DNA from 3 places in the Bacillus sp. MBGLi79 genome. Region 2 is predicted to be linked to each of the others. Evidence: riboswitches for the same ligand, from Rfam matches in the RefSeq annotation. Region 2 holds a riboswitch; each other region holds the start of a gene.

Region 1 (10,309 bases), 740 kb from region 2:
ACGAAAGATTTGATCGGAACAATCGGCTTTCACGCTCTGGCCCAAAAGCATAGGCGTGCAAAGATCGGTTATGAAATCACCCCGGCGCATTGGCGAAACGGCTTTGCATCAGAAGCCATTTCAGAGGCTGTCTCCTACGGGTTTACTTCCCTTGGCCTGACGCGTATTGGCGCAGTTGTATTTACCCAAAATGAAGCATCAAATCGTCTGCTTATAAAAATGGGATTTCAAAAAGAAGGTGTTTTAAGACAGTACATGTATCAAAATGGAATTCCCTATGATACAAATGTATATTCTATTTTAACATCAAATGAATGAACAGGCGGCATTCTCTCGAATCTGTATGTACATTCCCTTTTCTTTAATGATTCATGACCTGTACAAGTTATGCCACCTTAATTCTGGATCCCTATATTCCATATTTCCCAAGTATAAAAAGATGCATAGTGGCCTATGCATCTCTTGTTCGTTCTCCACTATTCATAAATCCCTTTAATAATCCTTCTTCTTGTGATAAAACCACCAAGGAAACAAAACACAGCCGACCACATTAAAATATAGACAACCTGAGTTTTGTATTCCCACATTGTATGCCCCGTTTCTACCCCGTGAATGAAAGTCATATACGCTTTTTGCGGCAGTATCGCACAAAGCGTATTCAACAATGGATGATGCGGAGCAAAAGAAAGAAAACAGCCTGACAATACACACGTGACAACACTGATACCGCTGGACATCAAACTGATGTTTCGATCCATCACAGAAGCCATAAAGATAGCGAACCCTGTCGCAAGCATGATTAGAACACCCAGTAGCCCAGCAAGAATGTCCAAACGGAAACCAATTTCAGCATGAAAGAATACATTTGTAATCACAATGGCCAAGTATGTAGGTATGTATAGACATAAAAACGTAAAGATAAATTGAACAAGCAAATAATTCCCCACATGTACGGGAGACACCAAAATCCTTCTAAAGGTTTTGAGCATCCGGTCTTCTGGATATAACGAAGCTAATGCCACACCTTGCATCAAGACAAGCATTACGATAAAACCTAATATATTCGTTCCTGTTCCCCGTTGAGTCCTTAATTCATCCTCCCCACGGTAACTGCCTGGCATTTTTCCAGTTTCAAAAAATTGCAGAATCATTTTTTGATCCGTTTTACTTTTCAGAGTGGTCACTTTGTAATCATGTTGATTTTTTTCTACGATCGCTGCATATTTCCCTAACACCAGATCAGAAAACTTCGGCTTCTGATAAACCTCCACCACTCTAAATGCAGAGTCACTCGGATGCTGCACGCTGTCCTTCTCTGTTACAAATGCGATCGTTTCTTTGAAAACGGGCTCTCCGGAAAACATAATCGCAACACCAATCATCAGCGGCATAATAATCACTGCAATGATCATAATGGATTTTTTGGTCAGCATTCGTTCCCACCTGTTTCGGAATAAACTCAGCATATATATCCCTCCGGCTTACATACAACTTGTGAAACGGCAATACAAATGATGGAGGCAAATAATAGTCCTGACATAACGGGTAGCAGCATACTGAAATCGTGATCATAAATAAGGCGAAACTGACATTCTATTACCCATTTAACCGGAGAAAAAATTGATATGAAATTGACGATGTTTCCAAATCGATGAATCCCGAAGAATACGCCGCCAAAGAAAACAAAAAAAGCAATCGGAATTTGCATAAGCCCGTTCGCCTGCTCTTCATTTTTGAACAAACAGCAGAACATTGTGCCTAAACAGCAGCCAAAAAATAAAAATACATATAATAAGAGCATGAAATACGGAAGATGTTGTCCACCAAAGTTCAAACGAAACATTGTCTGGGCGACTAACACATTCATACTGTACATAATGACACTGAATATCCAGGTTGATAGTAATTTAGAAAGATATATACCGGTTGTCGAAACGGGCGCATATACAATACGGAGGTTCGCTTTCTTCACCTTTTCCTCCATAAACGTATTTGAAGCCGTCATAGCGATCAGAGCTGCAGCAAAAATCATCATATTCACTCCATAATAATCATACGAACTGACCCCAACTGCCCCAAAGCTGTTTTTCGTTACAAAGCCCATGACCAGAATGAGAACGAAAGGAAAGGCCGAATTGGCGATCACAAGAACCGGATTCCTTACAATATTCATAAAATCAAACGCTATCAATTTTAACAAATTCATTTTTTGTCTCCTAATCTCTTAAGTTTCTTCCCGTCAGTTCTAAAAATACTGTTTCTAACGATATCTCTTGTTTGTTCATGCTTAGAAGGCTGCAGCTTTGGGCACTCAATTCTTCTATGATTTTACTCAGGTGATCTTGGTTCTGCTGAACGGTCACATTTAGTTGATTGTCAGAAAAATCAACTCCTGTCACTCCTTTGATTTCTCTAATCGAGTTTTTATTTAATCGCTGAACATTCGCCAGTTGAAAAGCATATGTTATTTCTTTATTGGCTTCTCTGTACAGCTCTTCTTTTGTTCCATTGGCAATGATTCTCCCTTCATTCATGATTATAATGCGATCTGCAATAGCCTCGACTTCTTCCATATAGTGTGTAGAGTAAATGATGCTTGCACCTTTTGTTTTCAGTTCTTTTATCGATTCCAAAATGTGATGACGGGATTGTGGATCGATTCCTACCGTGGGCTCATCCATGATAATCAGTTTCGGCTGATGGGCAATGGCGCACGCAATGTTTAATCTTCTTTTCATCCCGCCTGAAAACGTCTTTGGCTTGTCATCTTTTCGGTCATATAGCTGTACGAGCTCCAAAGCCTCTTTGACTCGGGCTTTGAGTTCTTCCCCTTTAAGAGAATAAAGACTGGCAAAAAAACGAACATTTTTCTCAGCGGAGATTTCCTCATAAATCGCGAGATCTTGAGGTACAATCCCGATGCCTTTCTTCATTTCCTTTGACCCTTTTTTTACATCATGGCCCAATATTGTAACGTTTCCGGAACTAGCCGACAATATCCCGGATAACATATGAATGGTGGTACTTTTCCCAGCACCATTTGGGCCTAACAAGCCAAGAACTTCCCCCTCTCTCACTTCAAACGAAATCCCATCTACCGCTGTTTTGTTTCCGTACTGCATTTTCAAATCTTCAACTGCCACCACGTTGTTCATACATGTCTCCTTTTTACATTCTCCGTTTTGAGAATTCCTGCAATAAATTTGTTTTCAAATCGTCCCGATTTTGTTCAATGTCAAAATCAGCAGCGTTTTCTTCAAAGCCATCCTGTTCCTCTCCGTCAAAACTGTACAGTTTCTTCAATAAAACCCACAATGTTTCCAACTCTTCCGTAGAAAACCCTTTAAATAGATCTGCCATAAAGTACACCGCTTTTTCACCGCATTCCTCCATGACACGCTTGCCTGAATCAGTAATCTTCACATTAACCGCTCGCTTGTCGCGTTTACTCGGAACAGTAATGACATAACCTCTTTTTTCAATACTACTGACAAGCCTATTGATGTTTTGTTTTGAAGTGCCTAATTTTTTTGCGATGTTGTTAAATGTCGTTTCCTCTTCCGGTAAATGCAGTATGGCAACCATTGTCATAAATTGTCTTGACGTTAAGCTTTCATAATAATCATCCCCGCGTGATTGGATTTTGTTTAAAACAGAAAAAAGAGTAGCGTAAGATTGTTGCATTAAAAATAAATCTTTCAGTTCTTTTGAATAATCCATGTTATTCCCTCCTAAATAGACAATATGTTGTCAATAACATCATAACACTTCTTAATTAATTGTCAACATATTGTCTATTTTCGTTAGAAAAGTTTCAGATCCAGATCCTTCGACAATACAAAAGACAAAAAGCGCCCTGTTGCAGGGGCGCTTTTTGATTAAGATGCATATTGAGGAGATGTTTCCTCCTTTACCGCTTTTTCTTCAGGTATATGAATGCATTTCGTCATGACTGCACTCGCAAGGTAAAGAACCGCAAAGATCCAGACGACGCCTTGCGCACCGACAAGGCCGATGAACAACCAAGCAAGCGCGGGACCGACAAACGCTGATAAACCTGCAGCCAAATTCAATACAGACATGGCTGCTCCTTTGTCTTTTCCGGCCACCGTCGGCACAATTGCACCGATCGGCACATAGCCTGCCAGCAAACCGCCCCAAATAAAGCCGATCACGCTGACAACCGCTACACTTCCGCCGGAGAAAACAGGTGCGTAGTATAATAAGACGGTGAAAATACCGCAGCCGACTCCGCCGAACCACATCACAGTATTTTTCCAGCCGAATTTATCGCCGACAATTCCAAAGATAAGGTTAAACACAATGTTCCCCAGAAAAATGGTTCCCCAAATTTGCAGCCACACATTGGTCGAAATTCCGTGCTGAGCCATGTGCATCGGCAAAAAGACTGGGAATCCATATGTACCAATGCTGTTGATGATTCTGATGATTCCGCTTGTAAGCACGCGCGGATTTGTAAATAGAATCGTTACCCCTTTTAAAAGCTCCTCGGCTGTTTCTGATCGTTTTCTTTTCTTCTTTTCAAAACGGTCTTTATTGATAAACAATGCAAAGAATGCACCGAGACATACCCAAAAAATAGAGCTCCAAAGCGTATTCAAATAACCGAACGCTTTGATCGCGTAGCTTGAGTACCAAGCGCCGAATACAAACATGCCGAGGCAATAGGCAATCCAAAACCAGCCGACAGCAGTGCTCAGTCTGTTTTGCGGTGTTCTGTAAATGACCCATGTCAAGAAAGAATAAGCAAATAGCGGGTAGCCTAACCCTTTTACGAAGTAAGTCACATACATCACAGGGAGGTTTAGCTGTTCAAACCCAAACACGATAAAGGCGGCTGTACCGATTACATAAAACAACAGCCCCATAAACATCGTCCGTTTTGCGCCAAATGCTTCGAGACATACACCTGAAAACCAGGAAGCTATGGCAAGCGCAATCCCGTAAATGCTAAAAATGGAAGCAGATTGCTGAACAGTCAGTCCGTTTTCGGTCAGAAACGGGCTGAGCCAGCCTTGTTCAAGTCCGTCTCCCATCATAAACAAAACAACTCCTAAAAATCCCCACGCAAGCCGCTTTGGTATACCAATTTTATCTAACATATCTGTTTCCTCCTTAGATGCTTATATCCATTACCGTATTACCTTATTAAAGCTAAAAATTAGACAATTCCTCAAAACATCCGGATATGCCGCCTTATATCAACACTTTGCTTTCTGACCCTGAAAAAAAGCGCTGAGTTTGCTTCCATTCCTCATATAAAGCCAATTCTGTCTGACAGCTCTTCGGTTCGATCACCCGGACATTTGCTGACATCTCCTCCATTAATTGAAAGGTTTCATTACAAATGACTGCTGCACCAACGACAGATGCCTGATGATATCCCTCTTTGACATAGATTTTTTTCTGAAGAAGGTCAGCGATATATTGCGTGAGCGCTTTGCTTTGGAATCCCCCTCCACACACCCAAACATAGTCACGTTTAAACGGAGTAACCTCTGTTAAAATATCAAAGTTCCATTTGATTGAAAATGCGATCTCTTCTAGCGCTGCACGTACAAAATGTGCCCTCTTTAAATCTGCTGAAAGCGGAGTGTCAAAAAGAAAACCGCCTCTCGTTAATGCATTCTTTTCAGCTGATAAATAAGAGCCGAGAGCCGCTATACACGCATTGTTTTCTTTTGCTAGTGCAGAAATTTCCTCCTCCATTACGTCGTACGATTCATTCGGATAGAAAATCTGTTTTAATTTTTGATAATTCAGACCGGTAATTCCCGGATTCGTTTCCACTAGCCAATGCCCTTGATCTGTATGGCAGTTCAGCCAGGCTTTATGTTTTGTGTCGCCATGATCCGCAGTAATTTTGGTTATTGGCGTTGTTGTCCCTGATACGATGACAATGTCCTCAAGTCCAGCTCCGGTGCTTTTCACAGCTAGCTGTGTATCCCCGCCCCCGGTTATCACCTTAGCATTTATTGATAGACCTAATTCGGCTGCATATTCATTTGCTATTGTTCCAATTGCTGTTCCCGCTCTTACAAGAGGCGGAAGGAGAGATGGAGAAAAGCCGAATATGTCGCACATCTCTTCTGACCAAGTGTTATGCTTCACATCAAACAGCAGCGTTTCTGTTGCCTGCGATGGTTCATATGTTAGGATTCCGCTCAGTTGGTATGTCACCCAATCACTGATGCTTGTAAAGCTTGCAGTCTTTTCCCATAAAGAAGGCTGGCGCTGCTTCAAACCATAAAGCTTGAGTGCAGAAAAAAGCGCAGTTGGCAGACGGCCTGTACGGCTGTATATCTCTTCCCGATCGGGAATGCTCTCCTCCCACTCTCGGCCACGGTTATCTATGTTCGGCAGCCCGAGAAAAGAGTCACCGTTTTGATCGATCAGAACAATCCCCTGTCTTTGACTCGTCGATGTCAACCCAATGATGTCAATATCACGCGAACGGGATAGCGCACGTTTTGCCAACCTCATTACTTGCTTCCACAGTATCTGAGGGGAAAAATAACGGCTGTCCGGGTAAAGCGTCTCAGTGGAATACTCGATGTCCTCCCGTTCAACCGTTTGAACAATGCCTGAGACACTCACGACCGCTACCCTCGCATTGCCTGTGCCGATATCGAAAACGAGATAGCCTTTTTGTTTTTTCATTCTGTTAACCTCTTTTCTTTACCTCTGTTCCCAGTTTGTCTTTGTTATACAATGTCGGAATATTGGGAATTTTTTCAACCTTCCACTTTTTGAGGGCATCATTCATGATCGACACGTGATGATCCTCTACTTCAAAGGTTGCTCCAGCGAGATGCGGTGTTGCCAGAACATTAGGCAATGAGATCAATTCATAATCTGATTCCTCTGGAGGTTCATGATAAAAAACGTCTAGTACCGCACCTCTGATTTTATGTTCTTTTAATACAGATAAAAGATCTTCACGGTTTACGACAACTGCTCTTGAAGTATTGACGAAAATCGCACTCTCTTTCATCAAATCAAAATATTGCCGATCTATCAGTCCAAGTGTTTCCTCAGTACGAGGCAGATGGACAGAAACGATATCACTGTCTGAAAACACCGTTTTAAGAGCTGCTTTTTCATACAGCGGATGATCGTCTAGAATGTATGGATCGTAATACTTTATCTTACAGTCAAACGCAGTCAGCAGTTTTGCAATCCTTTGGCCAACCGCGCCGAACCCAATCATGCCAACCGTTTTTCCTGTTAGCTCATTTCCTTTAAATTTGACATAAGCCTGCAGGTAATCACTTTTCCACTTTCCATCCTTCAGCCATTGATTCGAGGCGCTGGTATGACGGAGAAAGGAAATCACATTTCCAATAAACATTTCGGCAACGGCTTGTGCATTCCGCCCTGGTGTATAAAAAACAGGTATACCCCTTTTTGAAGCAGCTGCCACATCCACATTGGAGGGCATTCCCCTGCAAACACCGACAAATGAAAGTTCGGGAACAGAAGCAAATACGCTGTCTGTTACCTGATCAAGCTCAGTAATCAAACCTGTCGCATTTGTTGCCTTTAGCAGCTGAATGAGTTCATCCTCCCGATATGCCCGGCCTTGTTCTTTCCAAGATTGATAAATAACTGAGCTAAACAAGTTTTCAAGCTCTTTTCGCCCTTCTTCGTTGTACGGCGCTGTAACCAAAACCGTCATGGTGCAAAACATCCTTTTCATCGTATTTTTTCATAAAAAAATCTCTTTCCGAAGATGGAAAGAGATTCATATATAGGCGCGCTCTGTTACAGGCAGACACCGGTATAAACCTTGCTTTCCTATCTTTCAAGCTGACGCTTGCTGGAATTGGCACAATAATGTTGCCGAGGTTTCATAGGGCCAGTCCCTCCACCTCTCTGGATAGAAAATGTTGAGTATGTAATTTTCAAAATAAAGAATACGTTTATCATAAAGAAGTCTCAGATTGATGTCAATCTCTTTTTTCAGAATTGACGTTATCATCCGAAATGTTATAATTCTTACAAAATATCTAACTAGAGAGGAACTGGGCCATGAAATCTTTTGCCACACAACAAAACGGCATTTTTAAATCCGTTTGCTCGCTGGACTGCCCGGATCAGTGCGGATTATTAGTACATAAAAAAGACGGAAAAATTGTGAAAGTGCAGGGAGATCCCGATCATCCTGTCACAGCTGGAAACATATGCAACAAAGTTCGAAACATGACGGAGCGCATCTATGATGAAAAGCGGCTGACTACACCGCTTAAACGGACAGGCGCGAAAGGCCAAGCGATATTTGAACCGATTTCCTGGGAAGAGGCGATTGATACGATCACCTCCCGCTGGAAGCAGCTGATTGATGAAGAGGGAGCTGAAAGCATACTTCCTTACAGCTTTTACGGAAATATGGGGAAATTGACAGCTGAAGGAATGGACCGCCGCTTTTTTTACCGCATGGGATCAAGCCAGCTTGAACGGACGATTTGCAGCAAAGCGGGATCTGAAGGCTATAAATATACAATGGGCATAAGCGCGGGAATCGATCCTGAGGAAACCATTCATACAAAACTATTTATTTTTTGGGGAATTAACGCTGTCAGCACAAACATGCACCAAATTACGATCGCCCAAAAAGCGCGAAAAAAAGGTGCCAAAATTGTCGTGATCGATGTACATAAAAATCAGACAGGGCGTCTTGCAGATTGGTTTATTCCAATAAAGCCGGGAACTGACAGCGCACTTGCCCTTGGCATCATGCACATTTTATTTAAAGAAAACCTTCACGATGAAGCATTCCTGTCTGAATACACGGTCGGCTACGACAAGCTCCGTGAACACGTGAAACAGTATAATCCGGAAAAGGTATCAATGATCACCGGGATCAGCACTGAAGATATTTATCAGCTGGCAAGAATGTATGGGAAAATCTCCCCTTCTTTTATCAGAATCGGAAATGGAATCCAGCATCACGATAACGGCGGGATGATTGTAAGGACGATTGCCTGTCTTCCGGCGATCACCGGCCAATGGCTGCATAAAGGGGGCGGCGCAATTAAGCATAACAGCGGAATTTTAGAATATAACACAAATGCCTTGCAGCGGCCCGACTTATTAAAAGGGCGCACACCGAGGTCGTTTAATATGAATCAGCTTGGCAAGGTGCTTTTGGAAACAGATCCGCCTATCCGCTCTCTTTTTATTTATGGAACAAACCCTGCCGTCGTCGCGCCGGAAGCAAACAAAGTCAGACAGGGCTTGCTGCGGGAAGACTTGTTTACTGTGGTTCATGATTTGTTTTTAACGGAAACGGCTGCATATGCGGACATTGTACTGCCTGCAACATCCGCTTTTGAGAACACTGATTTTTATACCTCCTACTGGCACCATTACATTCAGCTTCAGCAGCCGGTGATTGAGAACTATGGAGAAAGCAAGTCTAATACTGAGGTGTTCCGATTACTGGCTGAAGCAATGGGATTCACAGACCAGGAGCTCAAGGATTCAGATGAAGAATTAATCCGCCAAGCGCTTGACCATCCAGATAATCCGCATTTGGCAGAGATTAATTACGATTCACTTACTAAGCACTCATTTATGAAAGCGAAACGCAATAAACCGCTGTTTCCTGGCAAACTTCCAACGCCAAGCGGAAAAATAGAATTATATTCAGAACAAATGAGACAAGCTGGTTTCCCGGCTTTACCGACATTTACGCCTCTTGTAACCGATAATGAACATCCGTTTATGTATGTTCCGGCGCCAAACCATAATTTCTTAAACTCAACGTTTTCAAACAATAAAAAACACATCAAGCTCGAAAAGACGCCAAAGCTCTTTATCAACACAAAAGATGCTGAAGAACATGGAATCGTTGATGGGGCTCCTGTACGAGTTTGGAACAGCCGGGGAGAATGTGAGCTGACCGCATCAGTCGGAGAACAAGTACTGCCAGGTGTCGTTGTCAGCCAAGGATTATGGGCAGATGAGCAAGGAAAAAAACAGCTTGTAAACGCGCTAACCCCAGACCGGCTGTCCGATATGGGGGGCGGCGCCACCTTTTTTTCAGGCCGTGTACAGATTGAAAAGGTTTGAAAAAACAGCCAGTATTCGTTTTGGCTGTTTTCTTTCAAATTTAATGAAACCTGGAGCATGCCAAGCCCGTATATCATAACATTGACATAATGGAGGCATGCATATGGACGTTTTTTTAGGAATCGGTATTGCTTTGGCTGGCTATTTTATCGGTGAAGGCTTAAAGCAAATGAACCATCCAAAAGCATATGAAAAAAGTGATACCTATCTTATA
Region 2 (10,309 bases):
ACATACCAGCCGATTCGGGATAGTCCGCTTACAAGGGTAACGTCTCCAAATGACGAATACGGTTTTGAACCAAACAGAAATGAATAGTCAAAATCGATGCCCCAGCAGATGACGAATACGGCGGCAAGCACCCCGAGCGCAATTTGTTTGCCTCGTTTTGATCTCAATAAATCAAAATGATGTTTATTTAAATAAAAACCGACAAGGAACATCGGTAAGAATACGAATGTCCGTGACAAACTCAGCGTGCTGCTGACAAAGTCCAGATAACCGATCAGCACGGCGATTCCGCAGCTGACAAACAGCGCTCCCAGCTTTGAAAGCTTTGAAAAAGGATATAGAAGCAGGTTCCAAAAGAATAAGCTTACAAGAAACCATAACGACCATTGCGGATCAATTGGGTTCACATTTGCCATGCTTTCATCTTGCATAATGTAATAAAAAACGGAATAAATGATTTGGAAAATCAAATACGGAATAATCAGCTTGGCCGCCAGCTTTTTTACATATCCCGCCCGTTTAAAGCCTTTTGCGAAATAACCGGATACAAGAATAAATGCAGGCATATGGAATGTGTAAATGAACTTGTAGAGGTAGAGCATAAAGTGATTATCATTAATAAAGGAACGAAGAATATGACCGAATACAACAAGGAATATCAATAAAAATTTTGCGTTATCGAAATAACTGTCCCGCGATTTACTCATAGCATCACCTTCTCTTTCATCAGTCACTAAGAGATTATTCCCTGCTGGTACATATTTTAAAATAAAAGATGAAAAAGGAATCTAAAAAAATGCTGATTGTTAGGACGATGTAAAGTGGCGGTAAGGATCGTAGAAAATGTCTTCGGAATGTAATGGCGCTGAAATTTTCTGAAATTTATAGGGCAAATGAAGGAAGTTCCCGCATTTTGTAGAAATATTGAGGGATAGGTTTTGAAGAAGGAGTGTACATGCATGGAAACTCTTGATGTCCAGACAAACTCGGAGCTGCGAGAGGAACTGAATCGCCTCAAAGAAGAAAACGCGCGACTGAAAAAGGAATTGAATCAGCATCAAGTGATTGTCAACAATACGCTCGATGCTATTTTTATTTGTGATAACGAAATGCGAATCGTTAAGGCGAATGAAGCAACAGAAAGGATGCTTCAAGTTGATTCGGAAGATTTAAAAGAGCGTTCTGTTTTGGATTTTTTGTTTTCAATCCCAAAGGATGAACTGAATCTTGCCGTAAAGAAGTTTTTTAAAAAAGGCTTTCTGTGGAAGGAGGTCCCGATCAGGCTTGATTGCGGGGCGACAAAATACATAGAGTTTCTGGCCAAAAGAGGCATTGGCGAGGATTTCTTTTTTGTTGTCATGAGGGACATATCTTCTAAGAAGATTTTGGAGCGAGAATTCTCTATGAATGAACAGCTTTTTAAGGACTTGTTTGACAGAGCGGTTGATGGAATCGTCCTGTTTGATAAAGATGGCGGTTTTATTGATGCCAATTTGTCCTTTTGTAAAAGCTTTGAAATCAATCATAATGAGCTGTCTCATTTATCGTTGTATGAGTTCATAGACAGCGGCTCAAGAAAAGATTTCGACAATATCTGGAAGACGCTCAACCGCAAGGGAAAAGCGAAGGGGGAGCTGCCTGTCAAGCTTCGTTCAGGAGTCCAAAAGCTATTTGAATTCACGATTACATCAAACATCATCAGCGGTTTTTATATGTCTATTATGAGGGATATCACAGAGAAGCGGTCTATGGAGCTTCAGCTCTTTAAAAGTGAGGAGCGGTTCAGAGAAATCTTTGAAAATGCGATGGACGCCATCATCATTTGGTCGAATGACGGAAGAATCGTTAAGGCGAATCAATCAGCCTGCAAAATTTTTGAGCTGCCGATGAACTTGCTGTTGAAAAGAAAGCTGTGTGATTTTCTCGTCGACTCGCAGCAGAAATACAGCATAACGAAAAGGAAATATGCAAAATACGGAGAGATCAGAGAAGAGCTGCTGTTTCAAATGGGGAATGGGCAGTTCAAAGAGCTCGAATTCACTTCAAAGCGGACCATACTTGAAAACCAGCATTTAACGATCTTAAGAAATGTCAGCGACAGAAAGCGGATGGAAAAGGAGCTTCGGGAAAGCGAGCTGAAATTCAGAAAAGTGTTCAACGGCTCAATGGACGGCAATGTATTGTTCGACAATCAATACAGGATTATCGACGCCAACCCGTTAGCAAGCCATATTTTGGGGCTGTCACATGAAAAGATCAAACAGCACAGCCTGCTAGATATTATTTCTGCTTATGAAATAGAAAATCTGGCATCACCGGCAAGGCAGATTAATTTTGATGAAATGGACAACGAAATTCCATTTTTGCTAAGCAGCAGTGACAATCGAAAACTCGAATTCTCATTTAAACGGAATATTATTCAAAATATGAACTTGGCTATCTTTAAAGACGTTACAGAGCGAAAAGAATTGGAGGAACGCCTGCGCAAATCAGATACCCTTCATGTTGTCGGCGAACTCGCAGCCGGCATTGCCCATGAAATCAGAAATCCGATGACCGCTCTTAAAGGCTTCATTCAGCTCCTGAAAGGAAGTGTCGAGGGAGACTACGCCCTTTACTTCAACGTGATCACCTCAGAACTAAAGCGCATCGAATCCATCATCACCGAATTCTTGATTTTAGCCAAGCCCCAGGCCATTATGTATGAGGAAAAACATGTTACCCAAATTATGAGAGACACGATAGACCTTCTAAACGCGCAAGCCAATCTCAGCAATGTACAAATGCAGCTTGATTTAATGGACGACATTCCCCCGATCTACTGTGAACCGAATCAGCTGAAACAGGTTTTTATCAACATATTAAAAAACGCCATCGAAGTGATGCCTGACGGCGGAAACATTTTTGTGACGATAAGGGTACTGGATCAAGATCATGTCCTCATCTCCTTAAAAGACGAGGGGATTGGAATGACAGAAGATAAATTAAAGCGCCTTGGTGAACCATTTTATACGACAAAGGAACGGGGAACTGGACTTGGGCTTATGGTAAGCTATAAAATTATTGAAGAACATCAAGGCGAGATTATGGTCGAAAGTGAAGAAGGAAAGGGCACCGTTTTTCATATTACGCTTCCCGTCAGACAGAATGCTGAAGAAAGAAGGAATGATGAGTGAATTACTATATGACAGCTGAAACGCCGCTCGGTGAATTTATCATTGCCGAAGAGGAGGGCAGGATCACCCGTCTATTTCTCAGTCAGGAAGATTGGATGGATTGGAAAGAAACCGTTCAGAAGACAGAACACAAGGAAACACCTCTTCTTGCAGAAGCGAAAAAACAGCTTCATGAATATTTCGCCGGAGAAAGAAAGACATTCTCCCTGCCCCTCAGCCAAAAGGGCACACCTTTTCAGAAAAAAGTGTGGGAGGCGCTGGAGAGGATCCCATATGGTGAATCCCGAAGCTATGCTGATATTGCCGCTGCAGTCGGGAGTCCGAAGGCGGTGCGCGCTGTCGGACAGGCTAATAAACGTAACGACCTGCCGATTTTTGTTCCGTGTCACAGAGTGATTGGCAAAAACAGCGCGTTAACAGGCTACGCCGGAAGCAAAACTGATCTCAAAGCATTTTTGCTGAACATCGAGCAAATCTCCTATAAAGAAAAATAAAACATATGGCACGTTCCCTTTTTTCACAGCCGACATATCATTTTATTAAGTTAAAAAAGTTGGTCTGATGAAAAAGGAGGACAAAGCAATTGAAGCCGAGCCGCTCTGAGAAAATTGCCGTTTTTGCCAAACTGTTTGTGAAACTGCATATCTTATCAAGCGCTCAAAAAGATGAAATCATCAATGTTAACAAAAAGAAACAAAAAAACCGCTGACTCAGCTCCAAATGAGCAAAGTCCAGCGGTTTTTTAATGCACCTTTTCACCTTTAAACAACTGTTCAATCTCTTCTGCATAGTTACCGGTCATAATCCCTTTTTCTGTGATGATTCCTGAAATGAGATCATGAGGTGTAATGTCAAAAGCGGGATTAAAGACAGGCACATCTGATGGAGCGGTCCGTACTCCGGAAATCTGCCTGACTTCGTCGGGATCCCGCTCCTCTATCGGGATATCAGCGCCGCATTTGACCTTCGTATCAAATGTAGATAAAGGTGCGGCGACAAAAAACGGAATATCAAAGGCGTTTGCTAAAATAGCAAGGCCGTATGTGCCGATTTTATTTGCCGTATCACCGTTCTTTGCAATTCGGTCAGCTCCGACGATAACAGCGGAAATTTGTTTTTCCTTCATCGTATGGGCGGCCATGCTGTCTGTAATTAGCGTGACATCAATGCCTCCCTGCATCAGCTCCCAAGCAGTAAGGCGTGATCCTTGCAGGACAGGCCTTGTTTCGCAGGCATAAATGTGCAATCCCAAATCTTTTTGTTTGGCCAAGTAAAACGGAGCTAGCGCCGTTCCATAGCGGCTTGTCGCGATTGAGCCGGCATTGCAGATCGTCATGATCCTGTCGCCTTTTTTGAAAAGCTGCAGGGCGTTTTGGCCGATCAACCGGCACGTTTCCTCATCCTCGACCTGAATCTGAATTGCTTCATGGACAAGGTTTGTTTTTGCTTCATTTACGGAAATCGCGTTTTCGACCGAATGACTCAGTCTCTCAAGCGCCCATGACAAATTAATGGCTGTAGGCCGTGAGCTGTTTAAATATTGTTTGATGTCTTCAAGTCTGCGCCGGAATTCCGTGACATTATCTGTTTCAATGTTTTTGGCAGCAAGCGCTAGTCCGAAGGCAGCCGTAATGCCGATCGCCGGAGCACCCCTTACTTTGAGCGTGACAATCGCATCAAATACATCCTCTTTCGTCGTCAGCTCCAAATATTCCGTCTCATCAGGAAGCTTTTGCTGATTTAAAATGGTAATAGCTGTTTCTTTCCATTCAACAGAACGTGGAACAGCAAATGAATGGGTCATGAATGGATCATTCCTTTACAAGTAACTTAAATAATTCAATCACATCTGTTATCGTTTTGAATTCCGAACGTTTTTCGATAAAGGCTGTGCCGGTTTCGAGCGCCAGCCGTTTTCTGCCGATTCGTTTATCAAACGGCACGATCGTATCCAGGTCAGCTACATGGGCAAGGCCGATCGTGCGTCGTATCAGCTCACAGCCCGCAAATCCGATTGCTTCTTCAAAAATATGGCTGAGCGTATCAGTGAGGTAACCGTCGATGTTGGCGTAAACATCCAGACTGTCCTTCTGCCAGGCTTCACTAAACGTCTCTTCAAACGTTTCCCAGAGCTGGTTGACATGTTCATATAACGGCTCTCTGTCAGCCCCGTCACGGCTGAGTGCGTTCAAAAATAAGTTGGCGATAAATTGCCCTACATCAAAGCCGATCGGTCCGTAAAAAGCAAACTCAGGATCAATCACCTTTGTTTCGTGCTCACTTGCGAAAATGCTTCCTGTATGCAAATCACCATGAATCAACGTTTCCGCAGACGTTAAAAATGACTTTTTCAGCTTAGCGGCTTCGATTTTAACGTTGTCATTATTCCAAAGCTTCTCGACAAAAGGACGAAGCTCTTCTTCAAAATCATTTGTGTCATGGTCGAAGAAAGGATCTGTAAAAACAAGTCTTTCCGTAATGTCGCATAGCTCAGGGTTTGTAAACTGTTTAACAAGCTGTTTTTTCACCTTAGGTTCAAGCGCGTAATCTGATGAGTAGAAAAGTGTTTTTCCTAAAAATTCACCGATGTGCCGTGACAGGTGCGGATAATTTTCACCCGCAATGAGTCCTTTTCTTGCGATTTTTAGGTGAGAGAGATCCTCCATGACGGTAACCGCCATTTCCGTATCAGAGTAAAACACTCTTGGAACCAAGTGAGGCACATGCTCGCCCTGACGGATGAGAGCGCTGCTTTCGATTCTTGCACGATCGATTGTGAGCGGCCAGCTTTCTCCCACCACTTTTGCATAAGGAACCGCCTGTTTAATGATCAATGCTTTGTTATGTTCTTGATCATAAATATGAAAAACGTAATTTAAGTTGCCATCGCCGATCTCCTGACATGTCAGGGTGCTTTTGCTTGGAAATAAGCCGAGCTTCACAGCCAACGCCACAGCGGAACTTTCATTTAACGTTTCGTATAAAGGTGTTTTTGTGACTGCCATCATCATAACCTCCAATTATGTAATCACTTAATATGTGGCCGTAAAAAAGCCTCCTTCTCAGAGAGAAGGAGGCTTAACATCTATGTCCGCCTCTCTTATCTCTCAGATCAGATCTGAATGGAATTAGCACCGTGCCTTAAGAGACAAGCGTCTCGGCGCGAAAAAGATGCGCCCCATTTCACAATGGAATTACGGTCGGTTGCTGTTGGGGTCAAAAGGCCAAATCCCTCGCCCAACTCTCGATAAGAGAATATATTCATTTGTTAAACAATTCTAATTTATCAGTTGATGAACATACTAACAGGTGTTTTAATAAGTTGTCAATATATTTTTTAATATAAATCTTTTCTGATATCATCGAAAACAGGGATGCTCTCCCGCACCTCGACACTTTTATGAAGGTCGATTTCCGCACGGACTATGCCTTCCTCACGGCCGCCTTCAGCAAGTACACGCCCCCATGGATCAATAATCAGGCTATGGCCTGCAAATTCATTATCCGGATTTGAACCAGTGCAATTGCAGGCTGCGACAAAGCATTGATTTTCAATGGCACGGGCAATAAGCAGGCTTCTCCAATGATCAAGGCGGGGGAGAGGCCATTCCGCGGAAATAAACAGCACGTTGGCACCTTTTGTCGTATGTTTTCTGATCCACTCCGGAAAACGGATATCATAGCAGATCAATCCTGTGCTTTTGACGCCGTCAAGCTCAAAGCATCCATCTTCGGAACCGGCTGATAAATACAAATGCTCATCCATCAGCTGAAAAAGATGGGCTTTTCTGTACTCTTTAATGATTTGCCCTTCCTTATCCGCGATGTACATTGTATTATAAACATCAGAATCCTTTCTGACAGCGACCGATCCGGCGACAAGATGAACTCCATGTTTTTTTGCCGTTTTCTTCAGCCAGCTCTGAACAAAATGGCCGTCTTCATCAGCGAGTTCATCAAGATTGGCCAGATCATATCCGGTCGTCCATAATTCAGGCAGAACAAGAACATCAGCATGTTTGCTTTCTTTTTCGATCAAAAATTCAGCCTTTTTTATATTTTCCGAAGGTTTACCATATGAAATATCAAATTGAAGACAAGATATCGTCCATTTCATCTTTTTAACACCCCAAATTTTTCTTTACTTTTTTCATTTAACCATATATGATGATGGACTATCATTTCAAGATTTTTTTAGAAGGTGAGAATAGATGAAATTTGAACAGTCTCATGTATTAAAGGAATTGCCTAAACAATTCTTCGCTTCCCTGGTGCAGAAAGTGAACCGAAAGCTCGCAGAGGGACACGACGTTATCAATCTAGGACAGGGAAATCCAGATCAGCCGACACCGGAACATATCGTCGAGGAAATGAAACGAGCTGTTGCTGATCCTGAGAATCATAAATATTCATCTTTTCGCGGCTCATACAGCCTAAAGTCAGCGGCTGCTGCATTTTACAAAAGAGAGTACGGCATTGATCTGGATCCGGAAACCGAAGTCGCTGTTTTATTCGGCGGAAAAGCCGGTCTTGTCGAGCTCCCGCAATGCTTGTTGAATCCCGGTGATACGATCTTAGTTCCCGATCCGGGCTACCCTGATTACTGGTCTGGTGTCACACTCGCGAAAGCGAAGATGGAAATGATGCCGCTCGTAAAGGACAGGGCGTTTCTTCCCGATTACAGCAGCATCCCCGCTCAGGTGAGAGAACAAGCGAAATTGATGTATTTAAATTATCCGAATAATCCGACTGGAGCTGTTGCTACCTCTAAATTCTTTGAAGAAACCGTGAGCTTTGCAAAAGAAAACGGAATCTGCGTCGTTCATGATTTTGCTTACGGCGCTGTAGGGTTTGACGGCTGTAAGCCTTTAAGCTTTTTGCAGACTGAAGGTGCAAAGGATATTGGAATTGAAATTTACACGCTGTCAAAAACGTATAACATGGCAGGATGGCGGGTTGGCTTTGCCGTCGGAAACGCTTCGGTCATTGAAGCGATCAATCTATATCAAGACCATATGTTTGTCAGTCTTTTCAGAGCCACTCAGGAGGCTGCAGCAGAGGCACTGTTAGCTGATCAGAGGTGTGTGGCAGAGCAAAATGCCCGATATGAGAGCAGGCGAAACGCTTGGATTGCTGCATGCCGTGAAATTGGCTGGGATGTGACAGCTCCAGCAGGGTCATTTTTTGCATGGCTGCCTGTACCTGAAGGCTATACTTCTGAGAAGTTCTCAGACCTTTTGCTGGAAAAAGCGAATGTGGCGGTTGCAGCTGGAAACGGCTTCGGTGAATACGGAGAGGGCTACGTCAGAGTCGGACTTTTAACAAGTGAAGAAAGGCTCAAGGAAGCCGCTTATCGAATTGGCAAACTAAACCTGTTTACCCAAAAAACCATTGACAAGACCCTATAACGATGGGATAATTCAAAATAATTTATAAAATCTATATTTTCTTATCAAGAGCAGGCAGAGGGACGAGCCCGATGAAGCCCGGCAACCGACTTATAAAGCACGGTGCTAATTCTTGCAGCTAGCGGCTGAGAGATAAGATTCGGACGAGAAACGAAACCTCTTCAGACGCGATTGCAGTTTGAAGAGGTTTTTTGATATGGATGAAAATGAAAGGAGCTCTGGGATGAGTGAGTTATTAGCAACATATCTTCTAACAGAACCGGGAGCTGATACAGAGAAGAAAGCAGAACAAATTGCAACAGGATTGACAGTAGGCTCCTGGACTGATCTCCCTCTTGTAAAGCAGGAGCAAATGCAAAAGCACAAGGGGCGGGTGATAAATGTTGAGGAGAGAGAGGGATCTTCTGTATCAGAAAAACAAGCCGTCATCACAATTGCCTATCCTGAAATCAATTTCTCTCAGGATATTCCGGCTTTGCTGACAACAGTGTTTGGCAAGCTGTCCTTGGACGGAAAAATCAAATTAATCGATCTTCACTTCTCTGAAGCATTTAAGCGTGTACTTCCGGGACCAAAGTTTGGCGTATACGGCATCCGGAAGCTGCTGGGAGAGTTTGAAAGACCGCTGTTAATGAGCATATTTAAAGGTGTAATCGGAAGGGACCTGAGTGATATTAAAGAACAGCTTCGACAGCAGGCGCTTGGCGGAGTTGACTTGATTAAAGACGATGAAATTTTCTTTGAGACAGGTCTAGCGCCTTTTGAAACAAGAATTACAGAAGGAAAGCAAATATTAAAAGAAACGTATGAGCAAACCGGACATAAAACGCTGTATGCGGTGAATTTGACTGGACGCACGGCTGATCTGAAAGACAAAGCGAGACGTGCTGCCGAATTGGGGGCTGATGCGCTTTTGTTTAATGTCTTCGCTTACGGCTTGGACGTTATGCAAAGCCTTGCGGAAGATCCTGAAATCGCAATTCCGATTATGGCGCATCCAGCGGTCAGCGGGGCCTTTACATCTTCTCCGTTTTACGGATTTTCTCATGCACTTTTACTCGGGAAATTAAACCGATATTGCGGTGCTGACTTCAGCCTCTTTCCGTCTCCATATGGTTCGGTTGCGCTGCCAAGAGCTGATGCGCTGGCCATTCATGAAGAATGTGTGAGAGAGGATGCTTTTAACCAAACATTTGCCGTTCCGTCAGCAGGCATTCACCCCGGCATGGTTCCGCTATTAATGCGTGATTTCGGCATAGATCATATCATTAACGCCGGAGGAGGCGTACATGGACATCCGAACGGTGCCCAAGGCGGGGGGCGTGCGTTCAGAGCCATAATTGATGCGGTCTTAGAAGCCCAGCCGATTGATGAAAAAGCCGAACAATGCAAGGATCTTAAGCTTGCGCTAGACAAATGGGGAAAGGCTGAAGCCGTATGACGACTCGAAAACCTTTGATTATATGTGATTTTGACGGAACCATCACGATGAACGACAACATTATAAATATCATGAAAACATTCGCTCCGCCGGAGTGGGTGGAATTAAAAGACGGCGTACTTTCCAAAAAGCTGTCGATCAAGGAAGGTGTCGGGCGGATGTTCAGCCTGCTGCCCAGCCGTTTAAAAGAAGAGATTACAAGTTTTGTATTGGAAGATGCAAAAATCAGGGAAGGCTTTCGGGAATTTGTAGCGTTTATCAATGAGAATGAGATTCCGTTTTAT
Region 3 (10,309 bases), 1.7 Mb from region 2:
GTTTCTTTGCTGTTTCTCAAGAGAATTCAGCTCCTTCCATATCGTTTGAAACAGCGTCTGGAAGGATGGCTCCTGGCGGGCGTCAAAAGGCATCATCGAGGCCAATTCCTTAGGAATGGTAAAAATCTGATGGATGGTGCCCGGCTGATTCGAAAATAAAAAGATCGTATCGCTCATCGCTATCGCTTCCCCTATATCATGAGTGACAAGCACTGCTGTTTTTTGATATTCCTTTAATGTGCGGAATACCAGGTTTTCCAATGACAGCTTTGTCTGAAAATCAAGCGCGGAAAATGGCTCATCCAGCAAAAGCAGACTTGGATCTGGCGCAAGAGTTCTTGCAAGCGCGGCCCGCTGGCGCATCCCGCCTGACAGCTCTTTCGGATATTTTTTCTCCACATCTATGAGGCCGAACTCAGGCAATAGGCCGAGTGCAGCGGCCTTGCTTTCTTCTGTCAGCGTGTCGGCGATTTTTAAACCGAGAAGCACATTTTCCTCGATAGATTTCCAGGGAAATAAGTAATCCTGCTGAAGCATATAGCCAATGTTATGTTCTTTTTGATTCGGCTCACGGCCTTCAATCAGAACTCTGCCTTCCGATGGCTCAATCAAACCGGCAATAATGGAAAGCAGTGTTGTTTTTCCGCAGCCGCTTGGGCCGAGAAATGAGATGAAATCACCTTTTTCGGCATCGAAATGAATATCCCGCACAGCCGTTGTTTTTTCTTTGATAGAAAAGTAAGTATGGGTTACATGGTCGACATGTAAGAAAGACATAGATGGCGCCTCCTATTTCTCCGAGGTGACTTTTTCAGCAATTTCTTTATTTACAAGCTGATTGTATGGAATGTGCTTCGGCAGTTCTCCCGCTTGATCCATAATGTCTTGGAGCAGCTCCCATTCTTTTTCGTTAAGCAGAGGATCTGGCGAATATGAATGCTGCTTTTTATAGCGTTCAATGGATGTTTCGATGACGTCTGGGTCGGTATCATCAAATTCATCTTTAATGGCATCTGTGATGTCCTTCGCAGAATGATTTTCAACCCACTGCTGCGCCTTGTAAATGGCTTTTGTAAACTTGACGGCTGTGTCTTCATTTTTCTTCAGGTAGCTTTGTTTCGCCATAAAGGTCGTGTAAGGAACCTCGCCTGATTCTTCTCCGAATGAAGCCACGATATGGCCGATGCCTTTTTTCTCAAAGAGAGAAGCCTGCGGTTCAAAGAGCTGTACATACTCACCGGTTCCAGAAGCAAACGCATTGGCAATATTGGCGAAATCTATGTTCTGGACGAGGTCTATATCCTTATGCGGGTCAATCTTATGTTTGTTCAGCACATACTCGCCGACCATTTGAGGCATGCCGCCTTTTCGCTGGCCGAGAAACGTTTTTCCGTTCAGCTGATCCCAGTTGAAGTGTTCAACATCTTCTCTCGCGACAAGGAACGTCCCGTCTGTCTGAGTCAGCTGGGCGAAGTTAATAACGGGGTCCTTAGCCCCTTGCGCCTCGACATAAATAGATGTTTCTGACCCGACAAGCGCGATGTCGGAGCCGTTTGAAAGAAGTGATGTCATCGTTTTGTCTCCGCCCCAGGTCGTATTCACATCGACATCAAGCCCTTCTTCCTTGAAAAATCCTTTAGACTCGGCAACATATAAAGGTGCGTAAAAAATAGAATGGGTCACTTCAGCCACTTTAACTTTGGTCAGCGTTTCTTCTTGCTTGCAAGCTGCCAGGGCGATCATCAGAAAGATACTGCCGACACAGGCGAAGCCCAGCCTTAACGATTTGTTCACATAGACAACCTCCTTATTTAGCATCAAGTTAATATCCTTTTTTGCTTTACATATCGTATGATGGGTATAAAAATGTGTGAATGCCTAATCAGTTTCACCGGATGTAATTTTGGAGTAAGGAAAGCATATAGAAAAAAGGAGGCGGCTGTTTTGATTGTAGAGAAAAGAAGATTTCCGTCGCCAAGCCAGCATGTGCGTTTGTATACGGTCTGCTATCTGTCAAATGGATTACGGGTAAAGGGGCTTCTGGCTGAGCCGGCGGAACCGGGACAATATGACGGATTTTTATATTTGCGCGGCGGGATTAAAAGCGTGGGCATGGTTCGGCCGGGCCGGATTATCCAGTTTGCATCCCAAGGGTTTGTGGTGTTTGCTCCTTTTTACAGAGGAAATCAAGGAGGAGAAGGCAATGAGGATTTTGCCGGAGAAGACAGGGAGGATGCATTTTCTGCTTTTCACCTTCTTCAGCAGCACCCAAATGTCAAGAAGGACAGAATTCATATCTTCGGGTTTTCCCGCGGCGGGATTATGGGAATGCTCACGGCAATCGAAATGGGAAGGCATGCGGCTTCATTTGTTTCCTGGGGAGGCGTCAGTGATATGATCCTTACATACGAGGAGCGGCAGGATTTGCGGCGAATGATGAAAAGAGTCATCGGCGGAACACCGAAAAAGGTGCCTGAGGAATATCAGTGGCGAACACCGTTTGATCAAGTAAACAAAATTCAGGCTCCCGTGCTGTTAATCCATGGAGAAAAAGACCAAAATGTTTCGATTCAGCATTCCTATTTATTTGAAGAGAGGCTAAAACAATTGCATAAGCCGGTTGAGACGTGGTATTACAGTACATTCACACATTATTTCCCGCCAAAAGAAAACCGGCGTATCGTTCGGCAGCTTACACAATGGATGAAAAACCGCTGACAATGAAATATGGTATGATAAAGAAAAAAGAGAACGAAAGGGGATCTCACTTTGGGAATGCCTGTTGAATTTAATACACTGATTGTGACAAAAGGAAAAGAAGTTCGCATAGATGAAAATATATTCACGTTAGAGAAGGACGGATACCGTGTATATCCGATGGAGATTCCGATGGATGTGCGCAAAACAAAGCTTGGCGAAAAGTCGGGCACAGCTGAAGTGCAGAAGCTTCAATGGGAAGACGGCCGGACGCTCATTACGTACAAGCTGACTTCTTTGCATTCTGTCAATTAAAACAAGCCAAGAGCTAATTGCTCTTGGCTTTTGCTTTTTAAACGAGAGGGCCGCCTGCCTGTGCAATGGCATCTGTATGTGCGAACTTTTTAAAATTCTCTTTGAATTCATTTGCAAGGTAGAATGCCTTTTCTCTGTATTCTTCCTTGTTGGCCCACGTGTTTTCAGGCTGAAGGATGTGATCAGGAACGCCAGGAACATGAGCCGGGATGTGCAGGCCAAAAATATCGTCAGTTATGATTTCTGCATCCTCTAATTTACCTTCAATCGCTGCTTTGACCATTGCTCTTGTGTAAGAAAGCTTCATTCGTTCGCCAGTGCCATAGCCGCCCCCGGTCCAGCCGGTATTGACCAAGAAAACGTCTGCGCCGTGTTCATCGATCTTTTTGCCGAGCATTTCAGCATAGACGTGAGCAGGAAGCGGCAGGAACGGTGAGCCGAAGCAAGTGGAGAACGTCGTTTCAGGTGACGTCACACCTCGTTCAGTTCCGGCAAGCTTGCTCGTGTAACCGCTCAAGAAATGATACATCGCCTGTTCCTTCGTCAGTTTGCTGATCGGCGGCAGGACTCCGAAGGCATCAGCCGTCAAAAATACAATTGCAGACGGATGGCCTGCCATGCTTGGAGTCACGATGTTATCAATCATATGGATCGGGTAAGCTGCCCGCGTGTTTTCAGTATAGAAGGAATCATCATAATTGGCTTCACGTGTGTCTTCATCAACAACGACATTCTCGAGAACTGATCCGAAACGGATTGCGTTAAAGATCTGAGGTTCCTTCTCCTCGCTTAAGTGAATGCACTTAGCGTAGCATCCGCCTTCGATATTAAAGACGCCTGTATCAGACCAGCCATGTTCATCGTCACCGATCAGCTTGCGGTCAGCATCGGCTGAAAGAGTGGTCTTTCCTGTTCCTGACAGTCCGAAGAAAAGGGCGACATCACCTTTTTCACCGACATTGGCGGAGCAGTGCATGGATAAAATATCTCTTTCAGGCAGCAGGAAATTCATAATGGAGAAAATGGACTTCTTCATTTCTCCGGCATACTCTGTTCCCCCGATTAAAATCGTCCGTTTTTCGAAAGAGACAATAATAAACGTTTCGGAATGAGTGCCGTCTGTTTTTGGGTCCGCTTTGAAATGCGGAGCAGAAAGAATGGTGAACGGCTGCTCAACTGTTTTCTTATCATTGCCTTCCGGACGGATGAACAGCTGCCGCGCAAATAAATTGTGCCATGCGAACTCATTTACGACAGTGATCGGCAGCCTGTATTTCTCGTCTGCTCCCGCAAATCCTTCGAAAACAAACAGCTCATCTCGCTGTTTCAGGTAGCTGACAACTTTCGTATAAAGTCGATCAAACGCTTCTTCTGAAATCGGCTGATTCACCGGGCCCCAATCGATCTTATTTTTCGTGCTTTCTTCCTCCACGATGAATTTATCTTTAGGTGAACGTCCTGTGTAAGCGCCTGTTGTCGCGCGAACAGCACCCGTGGATGTTAAAATGCCTTCGTTTCGGGAGAGTACTTTTTCTGTTAGCTGTGCTGCTGATAAATTATGACGCACATTTGGACTTGTTAATAAGGCTTGTAAATCAGCGGTCAAATCAACTGAGTTCATATGAAACCTTCCTTTATCGTTTTTTGTGTTTTGCTAATTGTGAATTAGTATAACATATATTTTCAAATAGTCTATACTATTTATCATTTTTTGTGTGTGCATTTCCATTGTTTTCCCTCAATATAGGTGCCTATTTCTTCTGAATCATATTGACATTGCAAACCCTTTTACGATAAGATATTTCATTGAGCGGATACTCTTATCCCGAGCTGGCGGAGGGACAGGCCCTATGAAGCCCAGCAACCGGTTTCTCTGTTATTTATTATGTTGAACTGAGTGAGACAACCAAGGTGCTAACCTGTTGCAAGGTTGTATGATTCCTTGAGCGATAAGAGTGAAAGGCACAAAGACCAAACCCTTTCCTCGATGGAAAAGGTTTTTTTATTTCATAAATATGCCAATTAACATTCTCTAATATAACGTTACATTGTATAAGAGGGAGCGAGTTCCGTATCATATATGCAAGGTCTATCGGGAGACCTTGTGCAGGAGGAAGCAAATCATGAGTAAAAATCGTCGTTTATTTACATCAGAATCTGTTACGGAGGGGCATCCAGATAAAATCTGTGACCAGATTTCTGACAGCATTTTAGATGAAATTTTAAAGAAAGACCCTAACGCGCGTGTTGCTTGTGAAACATCTGTGACAACTGGTTTGGTTCTTGTCAGCGGAGAGATCACAACATCTACGTATGTTGACATTCCAAAAACAGTGCGCCAAACCATTAAAGAAATCGGATACACACGTGCGAAATACGGATTTGATGCGGAAACTTGTGCGGTTTTAACATCAATTGATGAGCAGTCTGCTGATATCGCAATGGGTGTAGACCAAGCGCTTGAAGCCCGTGAAGGCACAATGAGCGAAGAAGAAATTGAAGCGATCGGTGCTGGTGACCAAGGTTTAATGTTCGGTTATGCGTGCAACGAAACGAAAGAGCTTATGCCTCTTCCAATTTCACTTGCTCATAAATTAGCCCGCCGCCTAAGTGAAGTCCGTAAAGAAGATATTCTTCCGTACCTTCGCCCTGACGGCAAAACACAGGTAACGGTTGAGTACGATGAAAATAACAAGCCTGTCCGCATTGACGCGATTGTTATTTCAACTCAGCATCACCCTGAAATTACACTTGAGCAAATTCAGCGTAACATTAAAGAACATGTCATCAATCCGGTTGTTCCTAAAGAGCTGATTGATGAAGAAACAAAATATTTCATCAACCCAACAGGACGTTTCGTAATCGGAGGCCCTCAAGGGGATGCGGGACTTACAGGACGCAAAATCATCGTTGATACGTACGGCGGCTATGCACGCCACGGCGGAGGCGCGTTCTCAGGAAAGGATGCGACGAAGGTAGACCGTTCTGCGGCTTATGCAGCAAGATACGTTGCGAAAAACATCGTTGCGGCTGAGCTTGCTGATTCTTGCGAAGTACAGCTTGCTTACGCGATTGGTGTTGCACAGCCTGTGTCAATCTCAATCAACACGTTCGGTTCCGGAAAAGCTTCTGAGGAAAAACTGATTGAAGTTGTCCGCAATAACTTTGATTTACGACCTGCCGGCATTATCAAAATGCTTGATTTACGCCGTCCGATCTACAAACAAACTGCTGCGTACGGCCACTTTGGACGTCACGATGTTGACCTTCCATGGGAGCGTACAGACAAAGCGGAGCAGCTGCGTAAAGAAGCGTTAGGAGAATAATTTTATAGCCGCTTACTGGTTAAGCGGCTTTCCTTTTTTATCGTTGTATTCATGTTTATTTTTTTACATAACTGTGAAACCAAATACTATTCACAGCGTCTATAAATAGGGGTTCAATGATGACAATTTTAATTATGGAGGCAATACTATGTGTGGATTTGTCGGGGTTTTTAACAAGCATCCGTTAGCTCAAACCGCTGATCAAGAAGAACTAATCAAACAAATGAACCAAATGATCGTTCACCGCGGTCCTGACAGTGATGGATATTTCCATGATGAGCACGTCGGATTCGGATTCAGACGTCTCAGCATTATTGATGTAGAAAATGGCGGACAGCCTTTATCATATGAAGATGAAACATATTGGATTATCTTTAACGGGGAAATCTATAACTATATTGAACTGAGAGAAGAGCTTGAAGCAAAGGGGTACACATTCAACACGGATTCGGACACAGAGGTTCTTCTTGCGACTTACCGTCATTATAAAGAAGAAGCGGCGTCCAAATTGCGCGGTATGTTTGCCTTTCTGATTTGGAATAAAAACGATCATGTGCTTTATGGAGCAAGAGATCCATTCGGCATTAAACCGTTGTACTACACAACGATCAATGATCAGGTTTATTTTGCCTCAGAGAGAAAAAGTTTAATGGTTGCTCAGAATGATATTGAAATAGACAAAGAGGCATTGCAGCAGTACATGTCTTTCCAATTTGTTCCTGAACCAAACACGCTTGATGCCCATGTGAAAAAAGTAGAGCCGGGTTCACAGTTCACAATCCGCCCGGACGGCGATATCACATTCAAGACGTATTTCAAAGCGAACTTCAAGCCGGTTCAGACTGAAGAAGACAAGCTTGTAAAAGAAGTCAGAGACGCGATCTATGACTCTGTAAACGTTCATATGAGAAGTGACGTTCCTGTCGGTTCATTCCTGTCTGGCGGAATTGATTCTTCCTTTATTGTGTCTGTTGCGAAGGAATTTCATCCAAGCTTAAAAACATTCTCAGTCGGCTTTGAACAGCAGGGCTTCAGTGAAGTCGATGTAGCGAAAGAAACTGCAGCGGCGCTGGGCATTGAAAATATCAGCAAAGTCATTTCGCCTGAGGAATACATGAATGAGCTTCCGAAGATCGTATGGCATTTTGATGACCCGCTTGCTGATCCGGCAGCGATTCCGTTGTACTTTGTTGCAAAAGAAGCGAAAAAACATGTAACGGTTGCTTTATCAGGTGAAGGAGCGGATGAGCTCTTCGGCGGATATAACATTTACCGTGAACCGCTTTCGCTCAAACCATTTGAACGCATTCCGTCCGGCCTGAAAAAAATGCTTCTGCACGTTGCTGCCGTTATGCCTGAAGGGATGAGAGGAAAGAGCCTTCTTGAGCGCGGCTGTACTCCGCTTCAAGATCGTTATATCGGTAACGCGAAAATCTTTGAAGAGTCTGTCAAAAAGCAGCTGTTGAAGCATTATAATCCGAACCTTTCATATCGCGATGTGACGAAGACTTACTTTACAGAAAGCAGCTCGTACAGCGATATCAACAAAATGCAGTATGTCGATATCCACACTTGGATGCGCGGCGACATTTTGTTAAAAGCGGATAAAATGACGATGGCAAATTCTTTGGAACTGCGTGTGCCGTTCTTAGATAAAGTCGTATTTGACGTCGCTTCAAAAATTCCTGATGAGCTGAAAACGAAAAACGGCACGACGAAGTATCTTCTTCGCAAAGCCGCTGAAGGAATTGTGCCTGAGCACGTATTAAACCGCAAAAAGCTTGGTTTCCCTGTACCGATCCGTCATTGGCTGAAAAACGAAATGAACGAATGGGTGCGAAATATTATTCAAGAAAGCCAAACGGATGCATATATCCATAAGGATTATGTCCTTCAGCTTCTTGAAGACCATTGTGCGGACAAGGCTGATAACAGCCGTAAAATCTGGACTGTACTGATCTTTATGATCTGGCACAGCATTAATATTGAAAAACGGTATATGCCTGAAGAGCTGAGCCATCAGCCTAAAGAAGTCATCTTTGTGTAACAGACAACAAGGCTTTCGATTAGTCGAAAGCCTTGTTATTATCCTTTTATTTCTCCATCATCATTGATTTACCCAATCCACACGCAATATTCAGAAAAATGATTTAATGATATTTTTTTCTAGGGGAGAAGAAAGCATGCAAAAACAAAAACAAGAGCTGCACCGCGGACTCGAAGAAAGGCATATTTCTTTAATGTCTTTAGGAGCTGCCATAGGAGTGGGGTTGTTCCTCGGCTCCGCATCAGCTATTCAGTTAGCAGGGCCAGGTATTTTGGTAGCATATGCCGCAAGCGGCCTGGTCATGTTTTTTATTATGAGAGCGCTTGGGGAAATGGCCATTCAAAAACCGGTTGCCGGTTCCTTCAGCAGGTATGCGCGTGATTATTTGGGACCGCTTGCAGGCTATTTAACAGGGTGGAACTACTGGTTTTTATGGGTTGTCACCTGTATGGCTGAAATTACTGCTGTCGGCATCTATATGGGGTTCTGGTTTCCTGATGTGCCAAACTGGATTTGGGCATTATCGGCGCTGATCATTATGACGGGTGTTAATTTCCTGGCTGTCAAAGCTTACGGCGAGCTGGAATTTTGGTTCGCATTGATTAAAATTGTCGCGATCCTATCTATGATTGCTGTCGGTTTATTGATGATTATTGCAGGAGTCGGCAATGGGGGCATTGCAACCGGAATCAGCAATTTATGGAATAACGGAGGATTTTTCCCTCATGGAATAAAAGGGGTTTTATTGTCGCTTCAAATGGTGATGTTCGCCTATTTAGGGATTGAAATGATCGGGGTGACGGCTGGCGAAGTAAAAAACCCGCAAAAATCGTTAGCCAAAGCAATCGATACAGTATTTTGGCGGATTTTGATTTTTTATGTAGGCGCTTTATTTGTCATTATGTCTATTTATCCGTGGCAGGAAATTGGCTCCCAGGGAAGCCCATTTGTTCTCACATTCCAAAAAGTGGGTATTCCATCAGCTGCAGGCATCATTAACTTTGTCGTGTTGACGGCCGCGCTGTCTTCATGCAACAGCGGTATTTTCAGCACAGGGCGGATGCTGTTTAACTTAGCGGAACAGAGAGAGGCGCCACAAGCATACGGTCAGCTGACAAAAGGCGGCATCCCGGGTAAAGCTGTTCTGGCTTCAGCGGGCGCTTTATTAGTCGGAGTGCTGTTAAACTACGTTGTCCCTGCGAAGGTATTTACTTGGGTTACAAGTATTGCGACGTTCGGAGCGATTTGGACGTGGGCAATCATTTTGCTTTCTCAAATCAAATACAGGAAAAGTTTGAAGCCCGAAGAAAAGAAACACTTAAAGTATAAAATGCCTTTCTTTCCGTTTACGTCTTATGTGTCATTGGCATTTCTGGCATTCGTCGTCATTCTTATGGCTTACAGCCCTGATACAAGAGTAGCCGTGATTATCGGGCCGATATGGTTTCTCATCTTGCTTGCCGTGTACTATGGAAAAGGTTTTCATAAAAAAAATGCGGCTAATGACAGTGAACGAAATATCAGCTGACAAAAAGAGCTCCCAGTGGGCTCTTTTTGTGTGCTCATAGAAAATAGAGAACAGGAAAGAATAGGTATGTGTTTTTGCAGAGGCTTTTTACAGTTTTGTGATAAGATAAAAGTCATACGTTTATATGTTTAATGCGACATGTGAACGTTTTATGGAAAAATTGAAACCCGAACCGTCATGACGTCCGGGTTAACGATGGTTATTGCTTTCAAATATAATTTGAAAAATGGTAAAGTAAGACGAAGCAGGTCTTATGTTTGTTGAAGTGATTTATAATATTGGCCCTTTTCTACATATTCTGACCGTATTCTTTGCATATCTTTTCGGTCTTCTTCCGTCAAAGGGCGGATGACTTTTGCAGGGCGGCCGAAGGCGAGATGGCCAGGCGGAATAATT

What was found. Region 2 has a riboswitch for S-adenosylmethionine ahead of mtnW (2,3-diketo-5-methylthiopentyl-1-phosphate enolase). Riboswitches for the same ligand answer to the same signal wherever they lie in the genome.
Region 1: it holds a riboswitch for S-adenosylmethionine, as region 2 does, so the genes downstream of both, C1T29_RS11705 (2-hydroxyacid dehydrogenase) here and mtnW (2,3-diketo-5-methylthiopentyl-1-phosphate enolase) in region 2, are expected to answer to the same signal.
Region 3: it holds a riboswitch for S-adenosylmethionine, as region 2 does, so the genes downstream of both, metK (methionine adenosyltransferase) here and mtnW (2,3-diketo-5-methylthiopentyl-1-phosphate enolase) in region 2, are expected to answer to the same signal.

The regions. Positions count from the first base shown of each region.
Region 1 covers NZ_CP026521.1:2,368,888-2,379,196, forward strand. Annotated here, with positions in the region: gene C1T29_RS11670 (GNAT family N-acetyltransferase) at 1-318, shown strand, start outside; gene C1T29_RS11675 (ABC transporter permease) at 477-1,466, opposite strand; gene C1T29_RS11680 (ABC transporter permease) at 1,460-2,206, opposite strand; gene C1T29_RS11685 (ABC transporter ATP-binding protein) at 2,217-3,155, opposite strand; gene C1T29_RS11690 (MarR family winged helix-turn-helix transcriptional regulator) at 3,169-3,720, opposite strand; gene C1T29_RS11695 (MFS transporter) at 3,879-5,123, opposite strand; gene C1T29_RS11700 (FGGY-family carbohydrate kinase) at 5,218-6,681, opposite strand; gene C1T29_RS11705 (2-hydroxyacid dehydrogenase) at 6,686-7,720, opposite strand; SAM riboswitch class I at 7,816-7,907, opposite strand; gene C1T29_RS11710 (molybdopterin oxidoreductase family protein) at 8,053-10,095, shown strand; gene C1T29_RS11715 (hypothetical protein) at 10,199-10,309, shown strand, end outside.
Region 2 covers NZ_CP026521.1:1,625,954-1,636,262, forward strand. Annotated here, with positions in the region: gene C1T29_RS08265 (acyltransferase family protein) at 1-707, opposite strand, end outside; gene kinE (sporulation two-component system sensor histidine kinase KinE) at 960-3,176, shown strand; gene C1T29_RS08275 (methylated-DNA--[protein]-cysteine S-methyltransferase) at 3,173-3,670, shown strand; gene C1T29_RS08280 (hypothetical protein) at 3,760-3,885, shown strand; gene mtnA (S-methyl-5-thioribose-1-phosphate isomerase) at 3,919-4,980, opposite strand; gene mtnK (S-methyl-5-thioribose kinase) at 4,988-6,181, opposite strand; SAM riboswitch class I at 6,274-6,430, opposite strand; gene C1T29_RS08295 (carbon-nitrogen family hydrolase) at 6,514-7,293, opposite strand; gene mtnE (methionine-glutamine aminotransferase) at 7,388-8,584, shown strand; SAM riboswitch class I at 8,623-8,723, shown strand; gene mtnW (2,3-diketo-5-methylthiopentyl-1-phosphate enolase) at 8,808-10,025, shown strand; gene mtnX (2-hydroxy-3-keto-5-methylthiopentenyl-1-phosphate phosphatase) at 10,022-10,309, shown strand, end outside.
Region 3 covers NZ_CP026521.1:3,375,522-3,385,830, reverse strand. Annotated here, with positions in the region: gene C1T29_RS17190 (ABC transporter ATP-binding protein) at 1-777, opposite strand, end outside; gene C1T29_RS17195 (ABC transporter permease) at 1-20, opposite strand, end outside; gene C1T29_RS17185 (ABC transporter substrate-binding protein) at 790-1,794, opposite strand; gene C1T29_RS17180 (alpha/beta hydrolase family protein) at 1,945-2,718, shown strand; gene C1T29_RS17175 (DUF2584 domain-containing protein) at 2,770-3,012, shown strand; gene pckA (phosphoenolpyruvate carboxykinase (ATP)) at 3,050-4,633, opposite strand; SAM riboswitch class I at 4,830-4,968, shown strand; gene metK (methionine adenosyltransferase) at 5,136-6,338, shown strand; gene asnB (asparagine synthase (glutamine-hydrolyzing)) at 6,487-8,385, shown strand; gene alaP (alanine permease AlaP) at 8,522-9,913, shown strand; gene C1T29_RS17150 (gamma carbonic anhydrase) at 10,165-10,309, opposite strand, start outside.